3 regions of the Kribbella qitaiheensis genome follow, and region 1 is predicted to be linked to each of the others. Evidence: riboswitches for the same ligand, from Rfam matches in the RefSeq annotation. Region 1 holds a riboswitch; each other region holds the start of a gene.
What was found. A riboswitch is a leader RNA that binds a small molecule or an ion and turns the genes downstream of it on or off. The one in region 1 is predicted to bind ZMP and ZTP.

Region 1 (9,883 bases):
CGCCCGTCGCCACACCTCACCCGGGCGGCCGGCTTCTACGTCTGGTCGCAGGTCGAGCCCGGCCACGGCTGCCCGATCTCGATGACCTACGCCGCCGTACCGGCGCTCCGCGCTTCGGAAGAGCTCGCCGCCGAATGGATCCCGAAGCTCGCCAGCACCTCGTACGACGTACGCCGGCTGAGGCCGGCGGAAAAGTCCGGCGTGCTCGCGGGGATGGGGATGACCGAGAAGCAGGGCGGTTCGGACGTGCGCGCGAACCTGACCACGGCCACGCCCTCGGGACAGGGCAACGAATACGTGCTCAACGGGCACAAGTGGTTCTGCTCGGCACCGCAGGTGGATGTGTTCCTCGTGCTCGCCCAGGCGCCCGACGGGCTGACCTGCTTCGTCGTACCGCGCGTCCTTGCCGACGGCAACCGGAACACGTTTGCCCTGCAGCGGCTGAAGGACAAACTCGGCAACCGGTCGAATGCGTCCAGCGAGGTGGAGTTCCGCAACACGATCGGCTACCGCCTCGGCGACGAAGGCGCCGGCGTACGGACGATCATCGAGATGGTCGCGGCCACCCGGCTCGACTGCGTGCTCGGTTCGGCCTCGCTGATGCGGAGGGCGCTGGTCGAGGCGACCTGGCATACGTCGTACCGGAGTGCCTTCGGCGGGCTGCTCCGGGACAAGCCGGCGATGCAGAACGTGCTCGCGGACCTTGCACTCGAGAGCGAGGCAGCAACCGCTCTCTCGATGCGTCTGGCGGCAGCCGTCGACGCCTCGATCGCCGGGGACGAGCAGGCCACGGCGTTCCGGCGGATCGCCTTGCCACTGGCCAAGTTCTGGGTCTGCAAACGAACCTCGTTCACGGTCGCGGAGGCGCTCGAATGCCTCGGCGGCAACGGGTACGTCGAGGAGTCCGGGCTGCCGTTGCTGTTCCGCGAATCACCGCTGAACTCGATCTGGGAAGGCTCCGGCACGGTCAACGCCCTCGACGTACTGCGCGCGCTCCGGCGCCCCGAATCCCTCGAGGCCTGGCTCACCGAGGTAGGCGCCGCCCGAGGAGCCGACCATCGCCTGGACGCCGCCGTGACCGACGTCCTGGAGCGGCTCTCCGATCTCGAGAACGCGGAAGCCGGCGCTCGCCGCCTCGCCGCGCGGATGGCCGTCTGCCTGCAGGCATCCCTGCTGGTCCGTCACTCCACCCCCGGGGTAGCGGACGCCTTCGTGGCCTCCCGCCTGGCCGGCGATTGGGGTGGCGTCTTCGGCACGCTCCCCCGCACCACCCCCTTCGCCCCCATCCTCGACCGCATCCTCTAACCGCTTGCGTCCGAATACGCGAGGGTCCTGCCCCACGGTTGTTCGGACGCAAGCGACCACACCAGCTAGGGTTACCGGGTCGCGACTGGCGCTGAGGTGGGACTGACCACCGGGGAGCGAAATGACGCCGGCACCGTGCGCCTGGGTGCCGCGACCGAGTGCAACCTCAGGAGAGAGACGAAGATGACTCAACCCTTCGACGCCGCTGCCGCGTCGGCCGCGTACACCAACGCACTTGCCGTGATCGGCGCGGTGGAACCCACCATCGCCGGCGCGATCCGGGCCGAACTGGCCGACCAGCGGTCCTCGCTGAAGCTGATCGCGAGTGAGAACTACGCCTCCCCGGCGACGCTGCTGACGATGGGCAACTGGCTGTCCGACAAGTACGCCGAGGGCACCGTCGGGCACCGCTTCTACGCCGGCTGCCAGAACGTCGACACCGTCGAGCAGACCGCCGCGGATCACGCGAAAGCGCTCTTCGACGCGCCGCACGCCTACGTCCAGCCGCACTCCGGCATCGACGCGAACCTGGTCGCCTTCTGGGCGATCCTGGCCAACCGGATCGAGTCCCCGGCGCTGGCCGAGGCGAGCGCCAAGCACGTCAACGACCTGTCCGACGAGGACTGGGCCAAGCTCCGCAAGGCGCTCGGCGACCAGAAGATGCTCGGCATGTCGCTCGACGCGGGCGGCCACCTGACCCACGGCTTCCGGCCGAACATCTCCGGCAAGATGTTCCACCAGAGCTCGTACGGAACGGACCCGGAGACCGGGCTGCTCGACTACGACAAGGTCGCCGCGCAGGCCCGCGAGTTCAAGCCGCTGATCCTGATCGCCGGCTACTCGGCGTACCCGCGCAAGGTCGACTTCGCCAAGATGCGCGAGATCGCCGACGAGGTCGGCGCGACCCTGATGGTCGACATGGCGCACTTCGCCGGACTCGTCGCGGGCAAGGTCTTCACCGGCGACTTCGACCCGGTGCCGCACGCGCACGTCACGACGACCACCACGCACAAGTCGCTGCGCGGCCCGCGGGGCGGCATGGTGCTCTGCCAGCCCGAGTACGCCGACGCGGTCGACCGCGGTTGCCCGATGGTGCTCGGCGGCCCGCTCAGCCAGACGATGGCCGCGAAGGCCGTCGCTCTTGCCGAGGCGCGGCAGCCGGAGTTCAAGACGTACGCGCAGGCCGTCGCGGACAACGCGGTCGGGCTTGCCGAGGGTCTGATGAAGCGTGGCGTCAAGCTCGTCACGGACGGCACGGAGAACCACCTGGTCCTGCTCGACGTCTCGTCGTACGGGATCACCGGTCGCCAGGCCGAGTCGGCCCTGCTCGACGCGGGCATCGTGACCAACCGGAACGCGGTTCCCCGCGATCCGAACGGCGCCTGGTACACCTCCGGCGTCCGGATCGGTACGCCGGCGCTCACCACCCGCGGCTTCGGCCTCGACGAGTTCGACAAGGTCGCGGAGCTGATGGTCGACGTGCTGTCCAGCGTCACCCCGACCACGACCTCGGCCGGCGCACCCTCGAAGGCGAAGTACGTGCTGGCCGACGGCGTCGCCGACAAGGTCCGCGCCGCCTCGGCAGAACTGCTCGACAAGCACCCGCTCTACCCTGGCCTCGTCCTCAACTGACCCAAGCCCCCGAAGCGCCCGCAACGCCCGCACCGGAACTCTCGGTGCGGGCGCTGCTCTGCTCAGGCGTCCTCGGGTGTCCGTCGAAACCTCAGACCGTGCCTGCCGGTGAATACCCTGGGAATGCCTTGCAGACCTGCTCTGCGATGCCGACCGCGTCGGTCGGATCGGCGCCGTACGTCAACACGTAGCCAAGCCGACGGTGGTACGTAGTCGGCTCCCAGCGCCAGCGGATCAGTCCCTCTACCGCCTCGATCGGCTCGGCCGGCCGCGCGGGCAGCCCGTTGGCGAACATCGCTTCGCTGCCGTGCACGAAGCGGATGGCTGCCGCCGCAGTTGCATCGCCGCCAACCGCAGCGGGCTTCGGGTCGAGTGCGTCAAGCAGCACCTGCCGAAGTACGTCGATGCCGGTGCTGAGCTGCAGCAGCTCCCAGATGCGGTCGCCGCCCAGCCGACGGTTGACCTCCACGATCTTCGGTCCGTCATCTGTCCGGATGAGTTCCACATGCGCTGGACCGTCCGTGTGTCCCAGCGCCGACAAGGCACGAACCGCCTCGTCCTTGAGCTCGTCCACGTCGGTTCGCGCCGGCATGACATGACCGATCTCGACGAAATGCGGTGGTCCCGAGGTGAACTTCTCGGTCACCATCAGCGCTTCGTGCAGACCGGACACCGATCTGGTCTCAACGCTGAACTCCGGGCCGGACAGACGCTCTTCAGCCAGCACAGCACCCAATCCAGCGCCGCGGACCCACCGCCACCCCTGCTCCATCTGATCGGTCCGGTCCACAGCGAAGACCCCCAGGCTGCCGTTGCCGAGGTCAGGTTTGAGCACGGCCGGGCCTGCCTCGACGAACGCGCGTACCTCGTCCGGCCGGGAGCACAGCAGGTGCCGAACCGGCCGGCAGCCGCCGGCAGCAAACAGGGTCCGCTGGACGCTCTTTCCCGGCCGTTGGTCCACCGGGCCCGGCACTGACCGGATCCCGAGTTGCGCCGAGATCGCGGCGACCGCCGGCAGCGCGAATTCGCCGTACCCGGCCACCACGTCGAGCGGATCGCGCCGATTCAACCCGGCGGCGATGTCGAGGATCTCCGCGGGCTGATCCCAGCGCGCAGTCACGAGGTCAGCGGCCCATCGCCCGTACGCCGTGAGGTCGGAGCCACCGGGCATCCCCTCGAGCTGGAGCAGGGTGACGCGGCCGGGCAGACCGACCAGCCGGGCCGCCAGCTCCGGCCAGGCTCCGACGAGCAGCAGATGCGTCATGACACCGCGGCTTTGTCGAGTGCATCCCGGACGTCGTCGACGAGGTCGGCCGTATCTTCACAGCCGCAAGAGATCCGCACCAAGCCCGCGGGGACCGCGAGATGCGGCCACGCCCCGATGTCGTTGGCGGTCGACTGCAGTCCGCCGTAGCTGGTGGCCGGAACGATCAGCCGACTCGCGCGGAGGAACCGATGCAGGTACGGGCGGCCGGGTAGCCGAAAGGCCAGCAGACCACCCCCGAGCATCATCTGCCGGGCCGCCAACGGATACTGCGGATCAGCGGGCGACCCTGGCCAACGCAAACCGGTCACCTCGGGCCGCGTCGCGAGGAGCTTCACCAGAGCTCCCGCATTCGCGTTCTGCCGTTGCACTCGCAACTCCAGTGTCCCGATCGACCGCAACGCCAGCCAGCAGGTGAAAGCCGACGGGATCCCGCCGTGCAGATAACGCCAGTCCTGCAGCGCCGTCAGCAACTCGGCATCACGGCTGCTGACGTGACCCAGCACGAGGTCGTGGTGGCCGCCGACGACCTTGGCATCGCTGCACATCGCCAAATCCGCGCCGAGGTCCAACGGACACTGACCCAGCGGCGAGGCGACCGAATTATCGACGGCGACCAAGGCTCCGGCAGCGTGCGCGATCCGCGCGATCTCGCGCAGGTCGTAGAGATCGAGGAGCGGATTGCTCGGTGACTCGACCACCACCAGGCGGGCTCCGACGACCGCCGCGGGCAACTCGGCCATGGCTTTGAGCACCTGGACCTCGATGCCCCGCCCGGCCAGCTGATCGGCGATCTGCCTGGTTTCGTAGTAGGTCCCGCCCTCGAACAGCACCAGGCGATCGGACGGCCGCAGCAACGCGAGCAGTACGGCCGAGACCGCCGCCATCCCGCTGTTGAAGACGACCGAGCGGCCACGGTCGAGCGCCCCGAGCACCTCCTCGAGGTGGTCGGCCGAGCGGTGCCCCCACCGGCCGTAACGCACCGGGGCGACGTCATCCAGATCCTGGTGGTACGCCGTGGCGAACTCAGGTGAGACGACCAGTGGACCGGCAGGCTCTGCCGGTGGGGCCCCGGCCCGCGCTGCGATCGTTCCCGGCCCGAGCCCGTCTTTCATCCGATTCATCCGCGGCTCCTGTCCGCGACCGGCCGGTCACCGGGCGCGCAAGTACGTTAACCGGTTAATGGATCGAAGCACAGAGTTCATGACCCCCTTTCCATCAGGCTCGAATTGATCCCACGGCACCTGGCCAAGCTCTGGCATACGGAGGCGCTCACGGCGGCCTGTCAGGTGTTCGAGGAGATCCCGATCGGAGCAACCTCGGAAGGCTTCGCCGCTCGCTTCGGCATCAGCGCTGCGGCCGGCACTGCGCCCGCGACGCCGATGCCGGCCGAGACCCACATCGTCGTACCGAAGCTGGTCATGAACGCCTCGCGGACCGAGGTGAGTAGCTCGGCCGAGCCGGTCTTGGCCGCGACCGCCAGACCAGGGCCCACGCCCTTCTCGACCGCCCGTGAGGGTGGCCGGCCCGGCCTCGGCTGCGGATGAAGTGGTCATGAAATCCAAAATCTCAGAACTCTGTGATACTTGCGATAGATCAGATTCCGGTAGTCTGTCGACATGTCCCAGGAACCGTCCCCAGAAGCGGTCAGCCAGTTCGTCGAGCGCTTCGCGAGCGTGATGGCGAACAGCGGCGTCCCGTCGATGTCGGCCCGCGTGATGGGCCGGATGCTGGTCAGCCCGACCGGCACGATGACGGCCTCCGAGCTCGCCGAGACGCTCCAGATCAGCCAGCCCGCGGTCTCGGGCGCCGTCCGGCAGCTGATCCAGGTTGCCTTCATCTCCCGCGAGCGGCTACCCGGTTCCCGCAAGGACCACTACCGCATCCGCGACGACGTCTTCGCCTCGATCCTCGAACGACGCAACAACGCCCTCGGCGAATGGGAATCCAGCACCCGGGGCCGGCGCCGACCTCTTCGGCCCCGAGACGCCGGTCGGGCTCCGCCTCCTGGAAGCCTCCGACTTCTTCGCCTTCATCAGCGAAGACCTCAACCAGCTGATCAAGAACTGGCGATCCCAGCACCCCGCAACCTGAAGCAGCCGTCGGCGAACCGACGGGGTGGCATGGTGTGACGATGATGCTGCTGTGGAGCGGTACCGACTCGTGGCGCGCGGAAGCGGTCCAATTGGAGCTGGGCGAGGACCGGTTGAGCGCGACCGGCACCCAGCTCGGCATCGATCCGCTCCCCTACCGGGTGGACTACGAACTCGAGACCGGCGCGCGATGGGTGACCCGCCGCCTGCACCTCACAGCCGCCGGCGAAGGCTGGATTCGTCGGCTCGAGCTCGGCTCGGACGGATCCGGCAACTGGCAGGCCACCTCATCCAGCGAGGGGGAGGTAGCCCTGCCACCACCAGGCGGAGACCTGACCGCGGTTAGCGGTGCACTCGACTGCGACCTGGCCTACTCCCCTCTCACCAACCTCATGCCCGTCCGCCGTCACCACCTACACCGCCAGCCGGGAACAGTCGACTTCCTGATGGCCTGGGTGTCCCTCCCGGACCTGGCCGTGCATCTCTCACCACAGCGCTATCAGCATCTGAACTCCAACGAGTCCGGGTCGCGGGTTCGCTACACCAGCACCGACAGCGGATACCAAGCAGACCTGCAACTAGACCTCGCCGGCTTGGTCATCAACTACCCCGACCTCGCCACCCGAGTAAGCCCAGCAGCCGAACCGTTCAGCGGGTAAGGGGGTAGACGGCGATCCGCATCCGCGAGCGCTCACGTCGTACAGGTTCAGAGTGTCGCCACCGGCTTCCTGCTCGCGGTATTCGCCTGCCCAGTAAGCCGATTGACGCACCCAGCCGCCGGCCCGGCCATCCCGGACCTTCTGCGCGGCAAGCGCCAATTCGGCCGCGCCGAGCGCGAGCACACGCTAGCGACTCGCCCTCCCACCGGCAAGAGATCAGCCTGCCGCGTTGAGTCGAGCGGCCGACCAGACCATCAACAGGGCGAAGACGGCCCCGATCGCCAGACACGCGATACCAATCGAGGTGAGGCTGATGAGGAAGCCGAAGGTGGTCATCGCGACCGGCATCAGGGCTTCGTCGGAGAGGCTGGTGATGCTGCTCGTGCGGCCGAGGTACGCCGGGTCGATCGTCTGCTGGAATGCCGCCGACAACTGCGCCGACGCGAGCCCGGCAGTGAACCCGATCGTCGCCATCGCCGCGAACACGCCACCCCGAGGTACGTACCCGATCGCTGCACACCCAGCCGCCTGAAGGATCAGCACCAGCAACCCGGTCCGGGCGAGGTTCCGCGGCTTCCACCGCATCGCCAACAACGCTCCGACGGCCGCTGCGACGCCCGAGCAGGCCTGGAACAGCCCAAGCGATCCAGCTCCCCACCCTGCACTGTGAGTCCGCTGCACCAATCCGACCGCTAGCACCGGCCCGACGCACAGATTCAGCCCGAAGAACGCGATCACCAACGTGCGCGCCGAGACGGACCGGCGCAGGTACCCGAACCCTTCGCGCAGATCCGTCAGCACCGATGCGCCCGACGCTGGGGGCTGCGGCAACCGCGGCTTCACCACGGCCACCAACCCCACGGCGATCACCGCGAACGACACCGCATCCACAACCATCACCGAGGCGAGCCCGCCATGCGCCACCACCAGACCGCCGAGCGGAGCACCCACGAACACGGCCAGCCGGTTCGCCAACTGGTTGCCCGCCGCGAGTTTCACCAGGTCATCGCGCTGGACCATCCGGCGCGGCAGCGTGCCGGCCGCCGGTCCGTAGATCGCATCCACCGCGCCGAACACCACCGCCACGACAAGCAGCAAGGGCAGCGAGACGCCCCACATCCCGATGAACGCGGCTGCCAGTGACAGCACCAGGATTCGCCCGAGGTTGGCCACGATCATGGTCCGGCGCGCGTCGATCCGGTCCGCCAGCGCACCGCCGTACAGGAGGGTGAGCGCCTTCGGCAGCGCGCCAATGCCCATCACCAGGCCGGCGCCCGCAGGGGTCGTCACCTGGGCGGCGCTCCAGGCCAGTCCGATGTACCAGGCGACGTCGCCGGTCTGTGAGACCGCGTTCGAGACGATCCACCCCTGCACCCGCCGATCCCGCGACAACGGCGGAAACACCACCTCGGCCGCCCCCTCTTCAGCCGACGCCGTCTCCGCCCCGCCACTCGCTCCGGCCTCCACCTTCCCGCTCATGGCCGGGCCGGTACACCGTGCGCGAAGACGAACCCGGACTGCGCACCCGGTCCGGAATCCGGCGTCTCGACGTACTCCTGGATCAGTTCGCTGATCCGCGAACCGAGCTCGGCAAGCCGCTCCGGCGTCAGTGTGACCCAACTCTCGGTCGCGAAAGCCGCCCGCACCCAGGCCTCGTCGTACCCGGTCCGCCGGTCGAACCATTGCCGAACTTTGGCCGTGTGATGCCCGAGATTCGCCTCCTCGGCGGTAGCCGCGACCAGCTCCCCCGCCGGGTCTCCGCCGGCGTCGGCGATCGACCACGAGTACGACGCCTTGGCGCTGCGCCACCACCGCTCGCGGCGGTTCTTGGCGAGCTCGGGCGCCTCCTCGATCACGCCCGCGGCGGCCAGAACTTTCAGGTGATGACTGATGTTGCCGACCAGCTCCCCGGTCGACTCCGCCAGCCGGGACGCGGTCGCCGGGCCGTCGACCCCGAGCAGGTCGATCAGCCGGCGGCGGAGCGGGTGGTGAATCGCGGCGATCACGGAGGCATCGGCCGAACGGCGGTTGGCAGGAGTCATGACGGCGAGACTACTTTCCACAAGAAGTCTTGCGCAAGAGCTCTTGCAGATCACGATTCGAGCGCGAATCAATCTCGACCACGCTGCTAGACTTATCCATTATTTGAGATTGCGTCTCACGATGCAGGAATGGGAGTTGATTTACGGGCGAACTGAGCCGAGTCTTATCAGCATGCTCGCTGCCCGCTCGACTCATCTCGTAGGTCGGATTCACATCGACCTCGGTCGTATGCGCAGCGCCATCTGTTGTCCTTCGATGCTCTGACAGCCACCCTGCGGGCCAGTTGATGGCCCCCGATCTCTGATCACCGCTGGGTGCGCACCGCGCAGACCCGAATCGAATCGACGACGCTTCGAGCTCGCTCAGCGCGGACGCACCTGTCTCTAGCAGACAAGGACCGTTCCGGATGACTGGCGTCACCTCTGCTCCCCGCACCGATCCCCCTCGTAAGGCAGCCCGCCCGCGCAAGGGCAAGGGCGAAGGCCAGTGGGCGCTCGGCTATCGCGAGCCGCTGAACAAGAACGAAGAGAACAAGAAGAACGACGATGGCCTGAACGTCCGGGCCCGGATCGAGAACGTCTATGCGCACCGCGGGTTCGACTCGATCGACCCGGCCGATCTGCGTGGCCGGTTCCGCTGGTGGGGTCTCTACACCCAGCGCAAGCCCGGCATCGACGGCGGCAAGACCGCGACGCTGGAGCCGGAGGAGCTGGACGACAAGTACTTCATGCTCCGGGTCCGGATCGAGGGCGGCCAGCTCAGCACCGAGCAGCTCCGGGTGATCGCCGAGGTGTCCAGCACCTATGCGCGGGACACGGCCGACATCACCGACCGGCAGAACATCCAGCTGCACTGGATCCGGGTCGAGGACGTGCCCGCGATCTGGC
Region 2 (9,883 bases), 120 kb from region 1:
AGATCAACCTGGACGGCAAGTACGTCCTGGTCGCGGACCGGCCGGGTCTGCTCGATCCGGAGGGCGCCGAGGTCGTGCCGACCGAGCCTGCCGAGGGTGACGGCAGCCGATGAGGCTGGACGTCGTCTCGATCTTCCCGGAGTACCTGGCCGCGCTGGACCTGAGTCTGGTCGGCAAGGCGGCGAAGAGCGGCCTGCTGGACGTCCGGGTGCACGACCTGCGCGACTGGGCGCACGACCGGCACCGCACTGTGGACGACACCCCGGCAGGCGGTGGCGCCGGCATGGTGATGAAGCCCGAGCCTTGGGGCGAGGCGCTTGATGCCGTCGCTCCGCCCGACGGCCCTGCTCAGCCTCGGTTGATCGTGCCCACGCCTGCTGGGCGCCCGTTCACGCAAGAGCTGGCCTACGAGCTCGCTGCGGAGCCGTGGCTGGCCTTTGCCTGCGGGCGGTACGAGGGGATCGACGCGCGAGTCGCCTCGCATGCGGCCGAGCGGATGCGGGTGGACGAGATCTCCATCGGCGACTATGTGCTCAACGGCGGCGAGGTCGCCGTACTGGTGATCGTCGAGGCCGTGGCGCGTCTGCTGCCTGGCGTGATCGGCAACCCGGAGTCCCTGGCCGAGGAGTCCCACTCGGGCGACGGCCTGCTGGAGTACCCGGTCTACACCAAGCCGCCGTCCTGGCGCGGCCACGACGTACCGGACATCCTGCTGTCGGGTAACCACGGTCTGATTGCCAAGTGGCGCCACGAAGAGTCCGTACGCCGTACTGCCGAGCGCCGGCCGGATCTCCTGGCCGCCTGGGGCGCCGCTGTCGCCGACGAGGACGACGCGGTCGATGCGGTGCGGATCTTGCCCGCCACTGCTGCTGACGCAGGGGAGATCCACACGCTGCAGTTGGCGGCGTACTTGTCGGAGGCAAAGGCCTACGACGACCTGAGCATCCCGCCGGTGCAAGAAGCTTTGGCGGGCAGCGTCGAGCGGGTCGGCGCCGGTGGCGTCTGGAAGGCCGTGGCCGGGACCAGGATCGTCGGAGCCGTCCATGTGGCTGTGGACGGCTCGGTGGCTCGGATCGGCCGGCTGATGGTCGCTCCCGACTGGCAGGGCCGAGGCGTGGGGACCAAGCTGTTGCGGGTGGCCGAACAGACCGCGCCCGCCGAGGTCACGCAGTACGAGCTGTTCACGGGGGCCGAGAGTGAGGGCAACCTCCGGCTGTACCGGAAGGCCGGTTACCGTGAGGTACGACGGGAGTCACACACGGCGAAGGTCGAACTGGTGCTGCTGGCCAAGCGGCGGCGCCGGCGCTGATTTCGGTTCGGGTGTGCTGGTGTGGCAAACTTGGTCGCTGTTGTGAGTTCGGTGCTCCTGCCACAGGGGGTGACCACCGGACGACGACAATCTTCGACTTCTCCCACCGAGCATTCGTGGGTGACCTGTGGCACGCGCGAGAGAGAGACACCTGATGAGCAACGTCCTGAATGAGCTCGACAACGAGAGCAAGCGCGACGACATCCCGGCCTTCCGCGCTGGTGACACCGTGAACGTGCACGTGAAGGTCATCGAAGGCAGCCGGTCCCGCGTCCAGGTGTTCAAGGGTGTCGTGATCCGCCGCCACGGTGGTGGCCTGCAGGAGACCTTCACGGTCCGCAAGGTCAGCTTCGGCGTCGGCGTCGAGCGCACCTTCCCGATGCACACCCCGATCGTCGAGAAGGTCGAGCTCGTCAGCCGCGGCGACGTGCGTCGCGCCAAGCTGTACTACCTGCGTGAGCTGCGCGGCAAGGCAGCCAAGATCAAGGAGAAGCGGGACAACCTCCCGGCCTCCTGATCGTCTAGTAACGACGGTCAAAGTATGGCGCCGAGCACTGCGACTCGCGCTCGCCCGGTCGCCAGGAGAGCACGTCGCAGCAAGGGACGTCACCGTAGGCTCAAGCAGCGGAATCCGCTGCTGAGCCTGCTCGTCGAGATGACCACCGTGACGGTGCTCGCGTTGGTCATCACGGTCGTCTTGCGGCTCTTCGTGGCCGAGGCCTTCTACGTGCCCTCGGAGTCGATGTACGACACGCTCACGACGAACGACCGGATCCTGGCCGAGAAGGTCAGCTATCTGCATCGCGACGTCGACCGGGGCGACATCATCGTCTTCAAGGATCCCGGTCACTGGCTGAACGAGGAGCAGAAGGCTCCCGGCACGGTCCGGCAGATCGGCGAGTTCGTCGGCATCCTGCCGCGCAGCGGTGAGGGTCATCTGGTCAAACGGGTGATCGGCGTCGCCGGCGACCGGGTGATCTGCTGTGACCGCTCCGGCCGGATCATGGTGAACAAGATCCCGCTGGACGAGCAGGAGTACCTGCTGAAGGACGCCAAACCCTCTCTGCAGCCCTTCGATGTGGTTGTCCCACCCGGTCATCTTTGGGTGATGGGCGACAATCGAGCCGAGTCCGCCGACTCCCGTGCCCACATGGGCGGCCCCGGCGGAGGATTCGTTCCTGTCGAGAACGTGGTTGGCCGGGCCTGTTGCGTAATCTGGCCGTCTGACCGGATGACGATGCTGCGTCCTCCGGAAACCTTCAAGAAGCCGGGGCTGAAGAAGTGACTGAGACACCGACTGCGACGAAACAGAAATCACCCCACCGCTCGGGGCTCGCGGCCGCGGGTCGCGAGTTCGTGCTGATCGTGGTCGGTGCTCTGATCGTCTCGTCGATCCTGCGCGCTTTCGTCGGCCAGATGTTCATCATCCCGAGCGAGTCGATGCAGAACACGCTGCTGGTCGGTGACCGGGTCGTGGTCGAGAAGCTCACCGATGTCCAGCGCGGCGACGTGGTCGTCTTCGAGGATCCGGGCGGCTGGCTGGGCCAGGAGGAGAGCGGCCAGAAGCGCGGCTCGGTCGGGCGGTTTTTCGAGGTCGTCGGTCTGCTGCCGGACTCCAGCCACGGGCACCTGATCAAGCGCCTGATCGGCATGCCGGGCGACAAGGTGGCCTGCTGCGACTCCAAGGGCCGGCTGATGGTGAACGGCAAGCCGCTCGACGAGACCAGCTATCTGTTCCCCGGTGACGCGCCGTCGGCGATGGAGTTCCAGGTCACCGTGCCGGCCGGTCGCGTCTTCGTGATGGGTGACCACCGGTCCGAGTCCGGCGACTCCCGGGTGCACCTGAGCGACACCGGCCCCCGACGGTGGCGCGCCTGGTGACGCCGCCTTCGTCCCGTTGGACAAGGTCACCGGACGCGCGATCCTGATTGTCTGGCCGGCCAACCGGTTCGACAAACTCGGGATCCCGGACACCTTCAAAGCTCTTCCCGCGGCGGCCGCGCCGCCGCCGGACAAACCTTCGATCTCCCTCACCCCACCCCCTAAGTGAGTGGTTCGCCGATGAGTGCACTGCCCAGGGGCAGCACCATCCGGCGGGACGCCGGGCTGTACGGCTACGAGCGTGCCCTGCGCCGGGTCGGCCTGGACCCGATCGCCGGCGTCGACGAGGCGGGCCGTGGTCCGTGCGCCGGCCCGCTGGTGGCGGCCGCGGTGATCCTGCCGGACGGAAAGCGCGGCCAGATCCCCGAACTGGCCGACTCCAAGCTGCTCACCGCGAAGGCCCGGGACCGCTGCTACGAGCAGATCCGCGACCGGGCGCTGGCCTGGTCCGTCGTCTCGATCGAAGCGGCCGAGTGCGATCGGCTCGGCATGCACGTCGCGAACGTCGAGGCGCTCCGCCGGGCCCTGTTCCGGCTCGACGAGCGCCCGTCGTACGTGCTGACCGACGGGTTCGGCGTCGACGGCCTCGGCGTGCCGGGGCTGGCGATCTGGAAGGGTGACCGGGTGGCAGCGTGCATCGCGGCCGCCTCGGTGATCGCCAAGGTGACCCGGGACCGGATCATGGAGCACTGGCACGAGGTGTATCCGCAGTACGACTTCGCGGTTCACAAGGGGTACTGCACGCCTGAACACCAGGCGGCGCTGGACGAATACGGCCCGTGTCCGCAACATCGACGGCGGTTCGAGAATGTCCGCCGCAGTCTGCGGCCCGATATGGGACAGAATGTGACCAGTCCCACCGGAGTGGAGAGCCGATGAGCGCTGACGACCTTGAGAAGTACGAGACCGATATGGAGCTACAGCTCTATCGGGAGTACAAAGACGTCGTCGGGATCTTCAAGTACGTCGTGGAGACCGAGCGGCGCTTCTACCTGTGCAACGCGGTAGACCTGAAAGTCCGTACCGAAGGCGGTGACGTCTACTTCGAGGTGACGATGGCCGATGCCTGGGTCTGGGACGTCTACCGCTCGGCCCGGTTCGTGAAGAACGCGAAGGTGGTCACCTTCCGCGACGTCAACATCGAAGAACTCGCGAAATCCGACCTGGAAGTCCCCAAGGACTCCGACTTCGGCCGCTGACCACTCGCACCCCGGGCGCACTCGTGCCCGGGTTGCGTTGTGCGTTGTTGCTGCGTCAGTGATGAAACAGCCTGACGCCGGTGCGGGCGAGGCTGATCCCGTACTCACGACAGGCAGCCGCCACCTCGTCCGACCTGACCGACCCACCCGACTCAGCGATGAAGCGCACTCCGTGCCGGTGAGCGTGATCGACATTGTCGCGAAACGGCAGCGCTCCATCGGACACGAAGGCGACCCGCTCAAGACCCCGTAGCCACTCCGTGCGCCAATCGAGCCCTTGCGCCTCCTCGCGCTGCCCGAAAGCCTCCGCTGGTCCGGCTGGTCCGGCTGGTCTGGCCAGATCGTGCTTCAGCCGTTGGAGTTCCTCCGCCGTCAGGTCGCCTTCGCACCAGCGAACCTGCCAGTTGATCCGATCCTGGCGCCGCACTTCCTCCCCAAACGCCAGCTCGCGGACCGCCGGATGCCGCCTGAGCCACCAGATGTCGGCCTTCGCCCCGGCGAGCCGAGTGCAATCCACCCGCGACTGCTGCCCGGCCCCGATCCCGATAGTCATCCCGCCTCGCACGTAACAGACCGAGTTGGACTGCGTATACCGCAACACCGCCATGCCCAGCCTGAGATCCTCCACAGCCTCATCCGGCAGAACATCGCCCGTGACCTGCTCCAGTGCGGCCTCCGAACTCCGGGGCCGCTCCTGACTCAGCCGTACGCCGAACACCTCCCGAGCCTCTTCCCGCGGCGGCACGAATGCCTGGTCGATCTCCATGACCAGGAATCGCCCCTTCTTCTTCGCGCTGAGCCGTTCAACCGTTCCCGGCTCGTACCCGGGCGCGATGATGCCGTCACAGACCAGACCGGCCAGCACGTCGGCCAACTCCAGGTCGACCGGGTGGGACACAGCCGCGAAGTCGCCGTACGACGACTTCGGGTCGGCATCACGTGCGCGCAGGTACGCACTGGTGAGTTCACCGACGCGGCTGCCGTCCACGCCGTACAGGCTGGCCATGACCTCGTCGACAGGCCCCGCGACGGCGGCACCGGCGGGGGAGACGTGCTTGAAGGACGTCGCCGCCGGCTTCCCAAGGGCCTGACTCGCCTCGCGCACCAACTGCCAGGCGTTCAGTGCATCAAGCAGGTTGGTAAAGGATGGCTCTCCGTTCACCACCCGCACCGGCCACTTGCCGGCGGTCACCGGTACGGCGGTCGCCGCCTGTCCGGGGTTGATCCCATACCGCAGGTCCACGTCTCGGCCTCCTCAGTCGAATCTCGCTGAAGAAGCGCCCAGGCGGTCGACGCTCACACTCGGATGGCGAGCCACTCCCCGGTGGTGTCCCACCCTCGCCAGTCGCGACTCGCCCCGACCCTACCCGGCGGCCGGGACGCCGAAAGCCCGGTGCTGGATCGTCATGGTTGTTGAGACGAGCCGGCCGCCGCTTTCTCATCGCAGGGAGCCGGCGCCGCGTGGTGGACCGGCTCGACCACGGGCCCGAACAGCCTGCTCTGGTTGAGATTCCAGGAGTCGGGCACTGGGTGAGCACGGAGTCCGGCGGCTCGAGCGGCCAGATGTTCGAGGTCCAGTCGTTGGAAAACAGCGGCGTGGGCCGACCCCTCGTCCGGACAGCCGGACGAGCCGCAGGTGCCCCTTGCCGGTCGTCAGCGACTGGCGGGGGGTGACTTGTGGTCCGGTCCGACAGGATCGGGCGAAGACAGCTTGCGGGTGTCGACCAGCCTCAGAGCAACGTCGCGAAGCTTGGTGTTGGTGTCCTGGGAGTAGCGGCGCAGGATCGCGAAGGCGCGGTCACCGTCCACCTCGTACCGCTCCATCAGAATCCCCATCGCCTGCCCGACCAGCTTCCGCGCGTCGACGGCCAGGTTCATGGTCTCCTCGTGGCGGGCGGTGGCGACCGCGATCGCGGCATGCCGGGCAAGGATGTGCGCGACCGCGTCGTCGTCATCGTCGAAGGCGTCCGGTTCGCGGCTGTACAGGCTGAGCACGCCGCCGATGCGGTCGTTGACCTGGAGCGCGATGTGCAGGACCGTGCGGAGGCCGAGTTCGGTGATCTTGGTGCCCCATTCGGGCCAGCGAGTCTCGGTCCCGGCGTCCCTGATGAGCATGGTGTGGCCACCGCGGAGCGTGTCGATCAGCGGGCCTTCCCCGGTGTCGATCTGGAGCTGATAGACGGTCTCCACGACAGGCCCGGTGACGGCCGCGATCTCTATCCGTCCGCCGCGCTGGGCCAGGGCCAGGCCGGCCTGGGTGCAGTTGACGGCTTGCAGGGCGAACTGCAGGACGGCCTCGACCGTCTCCTCGACACCGTCGCTCTGATGCAGCTCGATGGCCAGTTCCGCGAATACGTCGGCAGTGTTCTCGCCGTACCCGTCATCGATGCCGCTCATCGGCGCTTCTCCTGCTCATCGGCCCCCGCCAGATTGTCCGCCCTCCAGGTGGTCGGTGCCTCCAATTATGCGGTCCACACGCCATCTTTCGGGCAGTTCACGCACAAGTTCTGGTGTCGCCGAACGGCTCGGGTTCACCCGTTCGGATCTCGGACCGCCTACCGGCGAGCGTGACACCGAGGACGACGCCGAGCGCGGATCTTCAGCTTGCCTCAGGTGCCGCCGAGCGCGGATCTCCGACTTGCTCAGGTGCCGCCGAGCGCGCGGATCTCCGACTTGCTCAGGTGCCGCCGAGGGCGCGGCGGTGGGTGGGGGACAGGCGCCAACCGGCGGGCAGCTGTTCGACGAGGTCGGCGTCGGCGAGGGTTTCGAGGCACTCCTTGACTGTCTCGGCGTCGAGACCGGCGGTGACGGCGATGCGGAGGGTGGGTACGGGTCTGAGGACGGGCACGGCGTCGAGAGTGCGTCGGACCTCGAGGTCGAAACCGTCAGTTGGTTCGTCGGGGGCGTGGGGGTACGAGGTCAGCGCGGTCCCGAGTGGAGAGATCGCTTCGAGGATGTCCGCGATGCTGGTGACCAGCAGCGCGTTGCGTTCCCGGACCAGGAGGTGCGCCCCCTCGGACATTCGCGAGGTGATCGGTCCGGGCACTGCCAGCACGGCTCGCCCACACTGCTCGGCCCAGCCGGCGCTGTTCAGGGCGCCACTTCGCACTGCGGCCTCGACCACCAAGGTCCCGAGCGTGCCGGCCGCGATCAGCCGATTCCGGGCAAGGAACCGCAACTTGGTCGGCGAGCAGCCGGGTGGCAACTCGCTCACGATCAGCCCTTCAGCGGCGATACGGTCGAACAGCGCGGTGTTGCGCTTCGGGTAGGAAACGTCCACACCGCAGGCGAGGACGGCGATGGTCAGACCCGCGGCGGCAAGTGCGCCGCGGTGAGCGGCGGCATCGATCCCGTACGCACCGCCCGAAACCACGGTCACCTCGTTGTCAGCCAGCCCGGCAGCAAGCTCCGCGGCAGCGTGCTCGCCGTACGACGAACACGCGCGGGATCCGACGACGGCAACGGACTTCGCCAGTGCTTGCCGGAGGTTGGCCTCGCCGCGGACCCAGATCCCGAAAGGCACTCCGCCCCGACGTGCCTGCTGTCCGGCATGAGCGAGCACCTCGATCTGCTCCGGCCACTCGTCATCACCCGGAATGACAAACCGCCCGCCCACTGCTTGCGCTCGCTCCAGATCCCGCTCCGGATTCGTGCTGGCAAGCCGAGCCGCCCACCGCTCCACCCGCGGCGTACCGGTCTGGAGCAACTCCCAGACCTCAAGCGCAGACAGTCCATCGAACGCCTCCAGCGCCGCCGGATCCCCCGGCTCCACCACCCGCGACAACCCAGCCCGCGCCACCCGCTCCAAGTCACCCACGTGCCCGCCAACTGAGACAGCCGACGACGGGGGCGGAGGCGGAGGTGCAGGCGTGGGTGCAGGCCGGGGAGGCGGAGGCGTGGGTGCAGGCTGGGGAGCCGGGGGCGGATTCGGGCTCGGCGTGGGGGTGGAGGCCCGGGACGAAAAGGTCGGCCGAGGGACAGGTTGGGGTTGTCACGTTGGGTTCCCCTGATGGGTCGGTGGTCGGCTAGTAGGGCGATGAGAAGGAGTGCGGGGATTCGGCGCTGGTGGGCAGAGCGGGGCTTGAGGTATCGGGTGGGCGGCTACGAGGGTGAGGAGCGAGCGCCGGTTAGTTGGGGCGGCGCCACGCGGGTGAGGGGTGGGGTGGTCTTGGGGTCACCTGATTGGTCTGTGGTCGGCTAAAGGGGTCAGGGGTTCGCCGCTGCGGAGTTGGTAGGCCTGGTGGGTTAGGTCGGGGGTTGGCTGGTTGGCGCCTTCGAGGTCGGCGAGGGTCCAGGCGAGGCGGACGACGCGGTCGAAGCCGCGGGCGGTGAGGCGGCCTTCGGTGTAGAGGCTCTCGAGCATCTTCTGGCTGTCGGGGTCGAGCTGGAACTGCCGTCTGAGCAGCGGTCCGGGGACCTGGCTGTTCAGCAACCAGCCGGTATCGCGGTAGCGGAAGGTCTGCCGGTCACGGGCGGCTTTCACCCGCTCGGCGACGACGGCGGTGGACTCTGGCTTCTCGCCGTTCTGTCCTCCACGCGTTGCGGGCAGGATCTGACGCTGGATGTCGAGCCGGTCCTTGATCGGTCCGCTGATCCGTTGCCGGTAGCGGGTGAGGACCTGCGGAGTGCAACTGCAGATCCCGTACGGCGTACCGGACTGGCCGCAGGGACAGGGATTGGCCGCGAGCACGAGCATGAACCTGGCCGGGAACTTCGCAACGGCGGCCGCCCGGTGCACCTCGATGAACCCGGACTCCAGCGGCTGGCGCAGGGTGTCGAGGGTCAGCGGATGCATCTCCGGCGCCTCGTCGATGAAGAGGATGCCCCGGTGGGCACAGCTGATGGCTCCGGGACGAGGCATCCCCGAGCCGCCGCCGACCAGGCTGGCCAGAGAAGCGGTGTGGTGTGGTGCGATGAAGGGCGGCCTGACCACGAGCTCGGCGTCGCCGGTGAGGAGGCCGGCGAGCGAATGCACCGCCGACACCTCCAGCGAGTCGTCGGTGCTGAGGTCCGGCATCAGGCCGGCCAGGCGTTCAGCGAGCATCGTCTTGCCCGAGCCGGGCGGACCGTGGAGGTAGAGGTGATGACCGCCGGCGGCGGCAGCTTCGATCGCACGCCGGCCCTCGTGCTGACCGAGCACATCGTCGAGATCCACTTCGGGAACGCGGGTCAGCGATTCGGAGAGCAGCCTTGGCTCGGCCCGGGGCGGCTCCTCGTCGGGAACCTCGGCTCCACGGAGAATGGCGAGCACCTGGCGCAGTGAACGGACGCCGTAGACCGAGATCCCGGGCACCAGCCGCGCCTCACCCGCGTTCAACTCCGGAACGACGATCCGCTCGAAGCCGGAACGGGCCGCCGCCAGCGTCATCGCGAGCGCTCCGCGCACCTCGCGGACCCGGCCGTCGAGACCGAGCTCGCCGATAATCGCAACCTGTCGCAGCCGCTCGCCTTCGACGACACCGGCGGCGGCCAGCAGGGCGCAGGCGATCGCGAC
Region 3 (9,883 bases), 490 kb from region 1:
CCGCTGGGTCGAGGACTCGAAGTGGCAGCCTTCCTGACTGCCGTCGGCCTTCCACCACGAACCGTCCGGCTCGTTGAAAGGCTCGACCGATGCGAAGTCGACGCCCCAGTGGTCGTGGGCGTAGCGGGCGACGGTGGCGAGGTAGACCGCGTGCTGCTGCTGATTCCAGGTCTGCAGGTTGTCGCCACCGCCGGCCGCGCCCGACGGGTTGTGGTTCTGGCACATCCACCACATCGGGGAGTTCGAGAACAGCTCGATCCGGTTCACGCCGCGGTCGCGGGCCTTCCACATCAGGTTGCGCTGCGCGCTGTCGACGTACCAGTTCCAGCTGGCCGACGACGGGTCGGAGCTGGACCAATCGAGCCAGTAGCCGTCCATCTGGCGCGTCGCCGATGTTGGGTGAGCGGACCATCGACTCACCGTTGATCGGCTTCGTCGAGCAGGCGCCGGCGTTGTAGCGGGCGATGTTCAGGCCGAGGCCGGGTAGGGCCTGCCCCTGGTACTGAACGGTGTTGCGGGTGAAGAAGATATCGGCCAGATCGTCACGGTTGCCGTGCGCCTTGCCCCACCAGCACAGCGAGGTGCCCCAGCCTTCCCAGGCACCCCAGTCCGTCCGTGGGTCGATCGTGGTGGTCACATCCGCGGCCGCCGGCTCGGCCAGTACGGCGCCGGCGAACGGGGCTGCGACGAGTGAGCCGAGGACAGTGCGACGACGCATGGCATTCCTCCAAAGGGGGCGGTCTTCAGAGTGGGGCAACTGCTAACAGTGACAGTAGCTGCGGGGTAAGTCTTTGACCACGTCGGTTTAGGGTGGAACTTGTGACAGGTTTCGCTGATTACCGGCCAGATGAGACGCGAGCGAGCACGGGAGTTGCGATCTCGGTGCGGGGAGCGCTCTCTGAAGATCTCGAGGTGTGCGCGCGGCTGATCGTGTCGCGGGCAGGCGGCAGCGTCGCGGAACGCAGAGAGCGGTTGCTGGCCGATCTCGAGAATCCCGACCGGTACGTCGCGGTCGCGTGCGCGGGCGATGACGTGGTCGGGTACGGCGGCGTGATCCGGCATCAGCTCATGTCCGGGATGCCGGCCGATACCGCGCCGAGCGGGTACTACCTGATCGGATTGATTATCGCGCCGAAGTGGCGCCGCTACGGGATCGGCGAACTGCTCACCATCGACAGGATGCGCTGGACCGCCGAACGCGCCGACGAGATCTACTACTTTGCCAACCTCGCGAACGGGGCAATCCTCGACCTCCACCAGAGGTTCAGGTTCGAAGAGGTCACCCGCGACTTCACCTTCCCTAACGCTCCCCTCAAGCCTGGCACCTGCGTACTCCTGCGCGCACCACTCCCCTACCCGAACTGACCGCGCGGAAGGACACGGGGCACTAGCGGTCTGTCAGTTCGGCGGGTGAGGCGACGACGTCGACCAGGGCGCCGTTGCGGATGGCGGTGATCTCTGTGCGGCGGCCGATGGCTTCGGCGAAGAGTTGGCGTTGGAGGGATTGGGCGTCGCGGAGCGGGGTGCCGTCGACCGCGAGGACCAGGTCGCCTGCGCAGAGGCCGGCGTCGGCGGCGGGGCTGCCAGAGATCACCTCGACGACTCGCAGGGCGGTTCGTTGACCGAAGCGCTCGACGAGTTGTGGGCGCAGGGGTGCGGGCGTGGTAACCAGGCCGAGGTAGGCGCGGCGGACCCGGCCGTCATGAAGGAGCGCGTAGATGATCCGGCGCGAGGTTGGGTTCATCGGAACCGCGAGGCCGAGCCCGATTCCCGCGACCGCCGTGTTGATGCCGATCACCCTGCCCTTGCCGTCGGCCAGCGCTCCCCCGGAGTTGCCCGGGTTCAGCGCCGCATCCGTCTGGATCACGTCCTCGATGATGCGCTGCGCCGTCCCGGACCGGACCGGCAGAGAACGCCCGAGAGCGCTCACCACGCCGGCCGTCACGCTGCCGGCCAGCCCCAGCGGGTTGCCCACGGCAACTACCAGGTTCCCGACCCTGAGGCCGTCCGCGTTGCCGTACTCCGGCGGGTCGGGTATTGCGCGATCGGCCCGCAGTACCGCGAGGTCGGACAACCGGTCCACGCCGATCACGGCCGCCTGCGCCGTCGTACCGTCCGCGAACTCGGCGGTCGCGCTGTCGCCGTCGCCGACCACGTGGGCGTTGGTGAGCAGATGCCCGTCGCCGGTCAGTACGACGGCGGATCCGGACGAGTCGCCCCGCCGGCCTTTGACCCGCAGGCTGGCCACCCGCGGGATGAGATGTTCGGCCACTCCCGAGACCACCCGGGAGTAACCATCCAGTACGTCGTCGTCAGCCCTGTCGTCTACGCCGTCATCTATCACGATGCGCCTCCTGATTACATCATTACAGCGCAATCAAGAGCGGACCAGGGACGACGGGGAGGAGCAACGAAAAGGGGCACCGATCGAAATCGGTGCCCCTTGCTCGGGTGTCGGGCTGGCGAGACTTGAACTCGCGATCTCCAGTCCCCCAGACTGGCGCCTTACCAACTAGGCCACAGCCCGAATGCTCACTCCAGCAGCAGCGAGCGGGTAAACCTTACCCCATTCAGCGAGTGCTTTTTACCAAGTTCGATCGGTGACCACCAGGCCGTGACTGCCGCATTGTTGCTGAGGGCAACGGGTCCGGTGATCTCAGCGTTCTCTACACAGGCCGAGATTACTTCTTGGGCTTCTTCACCCGGGGCCGGATCTGGACATGGACCGGGCTGCCGACGAAGCCGAAGTCTTCGCGGAGCCGGCGCTCGATGAAGCGCTGGTACGACGGCTCGAAGGCGCCCGAGGTGAAGATCGCGAAGGTCGGCGGCATCGTGGTGGCCTGGGTGCCGAACAGGATCTTCGGCTGCTTGCCGGACCGGACCGGGTGCGGGTGCGCCGCCACCAGCCGGCCGAGGAACGCGTTCAGCTGGCCGGTCGGGACGCGGGTCTGCCAGCCGTCCAGCGCCGCCTCGATGGCCGGCACCAGCTTCTCCATGTGCCGGCCGGTCATCGCGGAGATGTTCACCCGCGGAGCCCAGCGGAACTGGACCAGGTCGCGGTCGATCTCGCGCTCCAGGTAGTAGCGCCGGTCCTCGTCGACCAGGTCCCACTTGTTGTACGCGATCACCAGCGCCTTGCCGGTCTCCTCGACCGTGTTCATGATCCGCAGGTCCTGCTCGGTCATCGGCTCGGACGCGTCGATCACGACCACGACGACCTCGGCCCGCTCGATCGCGCCGTTGGTGCGCAGGCTGGCGTAGTACTCGTGGCCCTGGACGTTCTTCACCTTGCGCCGGATGCCGGCGGTGTCGATGAAGCGCCAGTCCTTGCCGCCCAGCACGATCAGCTCGTCGACCGGGTCGACCGTCGTACCGGAGATGTCGCTGACGACGACCCGGTCCTCCTTGGCGACCTTGTTCAGCAGCGAGGACTTGCCCACGTTCGGCTTGCCGACGATCGCGACCCGGCGCGGCCCGCCGAGCACGGCGTCCCGCTCGGCCGGAGCGTCCGGCAGCGCGGCCAGGACGGCGTCCAGCATGTCGCCGGTACCGCGGCCGTGCATCGCCGAGATCGGGAACGGCTCACCGATGCCGAGGCTCCACAGGTTCATCGCCTCGGCCTCGACGCGCTGGTCGTCCACCTTGTTCGCGGCCAGTACGACCGGCTTGCCGGACTTGCGCAGCACCCGGACGACGGCCTCGTCGGAGTCCGTGATCCCGACCGTCGCGTCCACCACGAACAGCACGGCGTCCGCGAGGTTGATCGCGACCTCGGCCTGGGCGGCGACGAGGGCCGCGAAGCCGACGGCGTCCGGGTCCCAGCCGCCGGTGTCGACCAGCGTGAAGCCGCGTCCGGCCCAGTTGGCGTCGTACGAGACCCGGTCCCGGGTGACGCCCGGAGTGTCCTCGACCACTGCCTCGCGGCGGCCGATGATCCGGTTCACCAGCGTCGACTTGCCGACGTTCGGCCGGCCGACGATCGCAACGACCGGGAGCGGCCCGGTGTCTTCGCGGTCGTGGGTCGGCTCCGCGGCGAACTCGTAGCGGGTGGGCAGGTCACTCATCAGGATCCTTCTGGTCTGGCATACCCGGAAGCGGGTTGCCGGTGGCTGCGACGGCCGCCTGCACATGGGCCCGCAACACGTCGCCGATCTGGTCGGCAATCACGCGTACGTCCGAGTGCCTCCTGGGAAATGGTACGCGCTCGACAGTGAAAGGTTCGCCATACACCACATCCAGCCTGGTACCCCGAGGCGGAAACAGGTCCACGTCACCGCCCGGCTGCCTGGTTCCGAGCAGGGCCACCGGCAGGATCGGCGTACCGGTCACGGCGGCCAGGTAGGCCACCCCGGTCCGAATCCGCCGGAAGTCCCCCGGTCCGCGGGCCCCCTCCGGGTAGATGGTCAGTGCCCGGCCCCCGCGCAGGACCTGGATTGCCCGGCGGACCGCCAGTACGTCGTACGCGGACCGGTCGATCGGGATCTGGCCGACCCTCACCAGCACTTTGCCCTGCAACCCGGTGAAGGCCTCGATCTTGCCGAGCTGGTGCACCATCCGGGGTGCGATCGCGCCTAGCAGGGGTCCGTCCAGGAGACCCAGGTGGTTCGGGGCCACCAGCACCGGGCCGGTGCGCGGGAACAGGTCCTCGCGGTGCACGGTCAGGTCGTAGCGTTGACGGAAGTAGTGACCGATCAGCCAGCGCAGCGGCAGGCCCAGCCGGTACGGCAGCGGATCCAGGTCATCGGTGCGCGGGAGCTCCCGGTGGCCGGTGAGTTCGGCTGTCATGACTCCCGGTCGCGAGGGGCGGCCTCGGCCTCCTTCGCCAGCCGGCAGATCACGTCGATGACCTCCTCCAGCGAAAGATGAGTGGAATCGACGGTGACGGCCCCGTCGGAGGCCACCAGGAACTGGGCGACGGTCGAGTCGTCGGCGTCGCGGCGGACGATCTGGTCCCGGAGCTGCTCGGCCGACACGGCACCCTCGGCCAGCTCCGCCTTGCGGCGGGCCATCCGGGCCTCCTGGTCGGCGATCAGCACGACCTTCAGCTCGGCCTCCGGGGCCACCACGGTGGCGATGTCCCGGCCCTCGACGACGATCCCGCCGGTCGGCTGGGCGGCGGCGATGATCGCCTGCTGCCGGCTGATCAGCTCGGCCCGGATGTCCAGATTGGTGGCAGCGACCTTGCTCACGGCCGCGCTGATCCGCGGGTCCCGGATCGCCTCGGTGACGTCAGTCCCGTCGGCGCCGATCGTCTGGTGCTGCGGATCGGTGGAGATCGCCAGCTCCAGATCGCGGGCCCGGGCGGCGGCCGTTTCGGTGTTCGCCGGGTCGATCCCGTGCTCGAGGACGGACCAGGTGACCGCGCGGTACATCGCGCCGGTGTCGAGGTACTGCAGGCCCAACCTGGTCGCGACACCGCGGGCCGTGCTCGATTTACCGGAACCGCTCGGGCCGTCGACAGCGATGATCATGGCCAGAGGTTACCGGTGCACGGCCCAGCCACGCTCGGTCAGTACCCGGACCAGCTGCTCGACCGAGTCCGGCTTGACGTCCAGCTCGACCTCACCGACCGGGCGGCCGGGGCTGTGGTCGATCCGCAGGTCCTCGACGTTCGCGCCGGAAGCGGCCGCGTCGTTGAACAGCCGGGCCAGCTGACCGGGCCGGTCGGGAATCGTGACGAGCACCGGAACGAGCTCGATGTGCGGTGCGCCGTGCTTGCCAGGCACCCGGACGGCGCCGGAGACGCCACGGTTCAGTACTGCGGTGACCTCCTCGGCCGACTCTTCCTTGCCCAGGGCAATGAGTAGCCGGTCCAGCTCGTCGCGAATCCCTTCCAGCAGGCCGCTCAGGGCCGGCGAGTTGGCCGAGACGATCTGGGTCCACAGGCCGGGGTCGCTGGCCGCGATCCGGGTGACGTCACGAACGCCCTGGCCGGACAGCTCCAGGTGCGCCGCCGGGGCGTCGACCAGGGTGCCGGCCGCGAGGGACGACATCAGCTGCGGCAGATGGGAGACGCGGGCCACCGCGAGGTCGTGGTCTCCGACGGACAGCTCGACAGTGCGCGCGCCGGCGGCCTCGGCGAGCCGCCGTACGAGCTCGACGGCCTCGGGAGAGCTGGTCTCGTGCGGCGTGATCGCCCAGGTCGCACCGTCGAAAAGGTCCGCACGGCCGGCCAGCGGGCCGTTGCGCTCGGAACCGGCCATCGGGTGGCTGCCGACGTACCGGGTGAGGTCCTCGGCCGAGCTGAGTGCGCGTGCCTCGGCCAGCGGCTTCGACTTCACGCTGGCGGCGTCGGTGACGATCGCATCGGTCTGCTTGAGCTGCTCCGCCACCACCGCGCCGACGTGATCGGGCGGCACGGCGACGACGACCAGCTGCGGCTCGATCTGGACCAGCCGCGAGCCGGCCCCGATCCGCTCGGCCATCAGCGCGTTGTCAGGATCGGCGTCGACGACCTCGACGACGACACCGAGTCGTGCGAGCGCGAGGCCGATCGACGTACCGATCAGTCCGGTGCCGACGATCCGGACCGGTCCGCGGAGCTCGGTCACTGGGCACCCGTCAGGTCCGGCCGGAGGCTGACCGCACCATGCAGGTAGACGTGCTGGATCTTCTCCCGCGACCGCGCCGACTCCGCGTGCACCATCATCCGGACCACTCGCGGCAGCGCGTGCGGCACGTCGATCTCCTGCATGCACATCAGCGGTACGTCGGTCAGGCCGATCTGCCGGCCGGCCACCGCGGGAAACTCCGAATGCAGGTCCGGCGTGACCGTGAACAGGATGCTGATCAGATCCTCGGACTCGAGATCGTTCGCCTGCAGCACCGCCCGGACCAGCTCCGCGGATCGCTCGAGCAGATGCTCGCGCTCATCCTTCTCGAGCTGGGTGGCTCCCCGGATCGCCCGTACCGCCACAGTGCCTGCCTCCTAGTTCGCCTTTACTCAGCCAGCCAACCCTAGCCAGTTCCCGGATCGGCTGCCTGTCCGTCTCGCATTCTGCCCCTAACGGAGCCGTTCCGCGGCGTCGACGGTCTGCTCCAGCAGCAACGAAATGGTCATCGGGCCGACACCGCCGGGTACCGGGGTGATCAGGCTCGCCACCTGGGCGGCCTCCTCGAAGTGGACGTCACCGACGTTGCCTTCGTTGTATCCGGCATCGATCACCACCGCGCCGGGCTTCAGCCAGTCACCCCGGACGAAGTTCGCCTTGCCGACCGCCGCGACCACGATGTCGGCGGTCCGGACGATGTCCGCGAGGTCGCGGGTTCTCGAGTGGGTGTAGGTGACGGTGGCGTTCGATGCCAGCAGCAACATTCCGACCGGCTTGCCGAGAATCGGGCTGCGGCCGATGACGACGGCGTGCGCGCCTTCCAGCGGTACGTCGTACGCCTCGAGCAGCCGGATGATCCCGCCGGGGGTGCAGGACCGGAAGCCCGGCTCGCCGAACGCCATCGCCGCGAACGCGTGCATGGTGACGCCGTCGACATCCTTGGCCGGGTTGATCGCCTCGAACGCGGCCCGCTCGTCGATCTGCGCCGGCACCGGGTGCTGCAGCAGGATCCCGTGCACCTCGGGATCGTTCGAGAGCTTCGTCAGCTCCGCGACGAGTTCCTCGGTCGTGGTCTCCGCAGGCAGTATTACGCTCCGCGACGCGATCCCGGCCTTCTTGCTGCGGTTCTGCTTCATCCGGACGTAGGTCGCGGAGGCCGGGTCATCCCCCACCAGCACGGCCGCCAGACACGGCTGGACACCGGTTTCGTCCTGCAGCTTCTTGGCCCGCTCAGCCGCCTTCGCCACCATCTCGGCGGCAAGGTTGGTGCCGATCATCAGGCGGGCAGTGGTTTCGGTCGAGGTCATGGCGCGCTCCTTCGGGCGTCGACGAACAGGTCGGTCACCCAGGCGCGCGGCTTCGGCCGGAAACTCCGGCGAACCGCTCCCCGGTGGTGATCCACCCGAACGCCAGTCGCGGTCCGCCTCGGAGTTTACCCGCCGGATCGGGTGGGATTCACCTCGGCTTTGCGCAGGATCACTTCGGCCACCTGCGGTGCGCCGGTTCCGGCCGACCACACCACCCGGACCGCCTCGATCTCCCGGCCATCAACCTGTACTGCGGTATAGGCACCCCGAAGAGCACCGAGCGACTCCCAGCCTGCAGGCGTCCTGATCTCCAGCCGACACTTAGCTGCCGCGTCGGTCCGCTGCAACACCGTGACTCGGTCTACCTTCGTCGGGACCGACGCAGTCACCGTCAGCGCGTCACCGGCAACCGGCCCGCCGGCGGCCGCGTACGCAGTACTGGTGTCTCCATCGACCGCAGCCGGCAGTGCCGAGCCGGCCGGAGTGCCGCTTGCCGTCAGCACCAGTTCCGAGCCGTCAGTCACCTGTACTGCGAACTCGCGAACCACCATCCAGTACGACGGGTTGGGCGCCAGCGCGCGATACCGGACGTACCGGGCCTGGGTGCCTGCCGCTGCGGTGACTCGTACTTCGGCCGTCGTGCCGCGGGTCAGCTCGGTCCAGCTCTCGCCATCGGCCGACCACGCGAGGGCGCCGGAGTGGAGGAAGCCGGTTGGGCTGCTGCGGTTCGGGTGTCAGGTTGACCTTCGGCACGGCGGCCTCGGCGGCGGGGATGAGGGCGAGGGAGTGGACGGCGATGGCGAGCACCGTGAGCAGCGTCAGACGGCGGCGTGGCATGGCGACTCCTCGGGGCGGAAGGATCCGCGTCGTCTATTCATTCACTGCGCGTAGGTGCTCTTCAAGTGCCTGCCGTGACGTCACTTCTTGATTGCCTTGACGACGAAGAGACGGGAGGCGTCGGTGAGTTCCTCGCCGTTCCAGCCGGCCCGGGCGTCGATCGAGCCGAAGCCGGCTGCTTCGAGGCCCGCGGTGATCTCCTCCGCAGTACGGAAGTAGAGGACGTTGGTCGAGACCGTGTCGCGGCCGTCCTCGAACACGTTGTGGGCGTCGAAGACCACGCGGCCGTTGTCGACCTCGGTGACCTCCATCCATTCGATCAGGTGGCCGACCGAGGTGTCGCGTTCGCCGTACGTCGCGTCGCGGCCCCACTGCTCCCACGCACGCGCAGCCGGGTTGCGGCTCTCGAAGCTGATCACTCCGCCAGGCCTCAGAGCTTCTGCGAGGGTCGCCAGGACGGCCGGGAACTCTTCGGTGCTGACGTACATCATCGTGTTGCCGCTGCTCAGCACGAGATCGGCGTCGCCGGTCTGGTCGACCGCGGTCGAACCACCGTCGATCCAGGTGACGCTCTCGGCACCGGGTTGTTTCCGCGCGTAGTCCAGCATCGTCTTGCTCGGGTCGACGCCGATGACCTCGCGACCGGGCGTTGCAAGAGACCGGGTCAGCAGGCCCGTGCCGCAACCGAAGTCGAGGATCTTCGTTGCCTTGAGCTCGTCGGCCAGGGCACGGTAGTAGGCGTGATCGACACCGTCCGGGTTGTCGAGGTCGTACAGCTCCACCAGTCGCTCGTCGCCGAACGGGTCGCCAGTCATGCGCGCACGCTAGAGCGCACCCAAACGGTCACGCAACGCAAATACCCCGGCCAGAACGGCGCTTGGTCAGAGGAGGCCGGCGTGGTCGAGGGCCACGTAGGCCGCGTCGGTGCCGGTCATCTGGCCGGGCTTACGGAGTTCGGTGCGGAATTCGTCGACTGTGAGCTCCACCGGGACGCAGTCCTCGGTTTCGTCCAGGTGTTGCTGCCCGTCCGGACGGCAGCCGCGAGCGATCGCTACGTACTTACGGAAGACCGACGACGAACTCGCCCACAGCCAGCCCACCACCTCGATCGATTCGCAGGTGTAGCCGGTCTCCTCTTCCAGCTCACGACGACCACCGGCCTCGGGGTCCTCCCCCGGATCGACGAGA

Region 2: another riboswitch for ZMP and ZTP. It lies ahead of F1D05_RS06060 (phosphoribosylaminoimidazolecarboxamide formyltransferase); the one in region 1 lies ahead of F1D05_RS05500 (glycine hydroxymethyltransferase).
Region 3: another riboswitch for ZMP and ZTP. It lies ahead of F1D05_RS03145 (bifunctional 5,10-methylenetetrahydrofolate dehydrogenase/5,10-methenyltetrahydrofolate cyclohydrolase); the one in region 1 lies ahead of F1D05_RS05500 (glycine hydroxymethyltransferase).

What each region holds. Positions count from the first base shown of each region.
Region 1 covers NZ_CP043661.1:1,223,579-1,233,461, forward strand. Annotated here, with positions in the region: gene F1D05_RS05495 (acyl-CoA dehydrogenase family protein) at 1-1,305, shown strand, start outside; ZMP/ZTP riboswitch at 1,377-1,459, shown strand; gene F1D05_RS05500 (glycine hydroxymethyltransferase) at 1,447-2,937, shown strand; gene F1D05_RS05505 (ATP-grasp domain-containing protein) at 3,029-4,201, opposite strand; gene F1D05_RS05510 (aminotransferase class I/II-fold pyridoxal phosphate-dependent enzyme) at 4,198-5,325, opposite strand; gene F1D05_RS05515 (hypothetical protein) at 5,487-5,696, opposite strand; gene F1D05_RS05520 (GbsR/MarR family transcriptional regulator) at 5,821-6,333, shown strand; gene F1D05_RS05525 (putative glycolipid-binding domain-containing protein) at 6,336-6,953, shown strand; gene F1D05_RS05530 (MFS transporter) at 7,170-8,432, opposite strand; gene F1D05_RS05535 (ArsR/SmtB family transcription factor) at 8,429-8,995, opposite strand; partial or broken gene F1D05_RS05540 (nitrite/sulfite reductase) at 9,403-9,883, shown strand, end outside.
Region 2 covers NZ_CP043661.1:1,345,572-1,355,454, reverse strand. Annotated here, with positions in the region: gene rimM (ribosome maturation factor RimM) at 1-113, shown strand, start outside; gene trmD (tRNA (guanosine(37)-N1)-methyltransferase TrmD) at 110-1,309, shown strand; gene rplS (50S ribosomal protein L19) at 1,464-1,826, shown strand; gene lepB (signal peptidase I) at 1,851-2,594, shown strand; gene lepB (signal peptidase I) at 2,591-3,190, shown strand; gene F1D05_RS42835 (hypothetical protein) at 3,207-3,359, shown strand; gene F1D05_RS06070 (ribonuclease HII) at 3,371-4,069, shown strand; gene F1D05_RS06065 (DUF2469 domain-containing protein) at 4,066-4,389, shown strand; gene F1D05_RS06060 (phosphoribosylaminoimidazolecarboxamide formyltransferase) at 4,445-5,632, opposite strand; ZMP/ZTP riboswitch at 5,662-5,748, opposite strand; gene F1D05_RS06055 (GAF and ANTAR domain-containing protein) at 6,043-6,786, opposite strand; gene dprA (DNA-processing protein DprA) at 7,067-8,206, opposite strand; gene F1D05_RS06045 (YifB family Mg chelatase-like AAA ATPase) at 8,564-9,883, opposite strand, start outside.
Region 3 covers NZ_CP043661.1:732,688-742,570, reverse strand. Annotated here, with positions in the region: gene F1D05_RS03190 (glycoside hydrolase) at 1-378, opposite strand, end outside; gene F1D05_RS03185 (GNAT family N-acetyltransferase) at 913-1,365, shown strand; gene F1D05_RS03180 (S1C family serine protease) at 1,388-2,344, opposite strand; tRNA gene F1D05_RS03175 (tRNA-Pro) at 2,455-2,527, opposite strand; gene der (ribosome biogenesis GTPase Der) at 2,682-4,064, opposite strand; gene F1D05_RS03165 (lysophospholipid acyltransferase family protein) at 4,057-4,785, opposite strand; gene cmk ((d)CMP kinase) at 4,782-5,471, opposite strand; gene F1D05_RS03155 (prephenate dehydrogenase) at 5,481-6,551, opposite strand; gene aroH (chorismate mutase) at 6,548-6,916, opposite strand; gene F1D05_RS03145 (bifunctional 5,10-methylenetetrahydrofolate dehydrogenase/5,10-methenyltetrahydrofolate cyclohydrolase) at 7,004-7,858, opposite strand; ZMP/ZTP riboswitch at 7,888-7,978, opposite strand; gene F1D05_RS03140 (hypothetical protein) at 7,984-8,409, opposite strand; gene F1D05_RS03135 (class I SAM-dependent methyltransferase) at 8,776-9,510, opposite strand; gene F1D05_RS03130 (NUDIX hydrolase) at 9,577-9,883, opposite strand, start outside.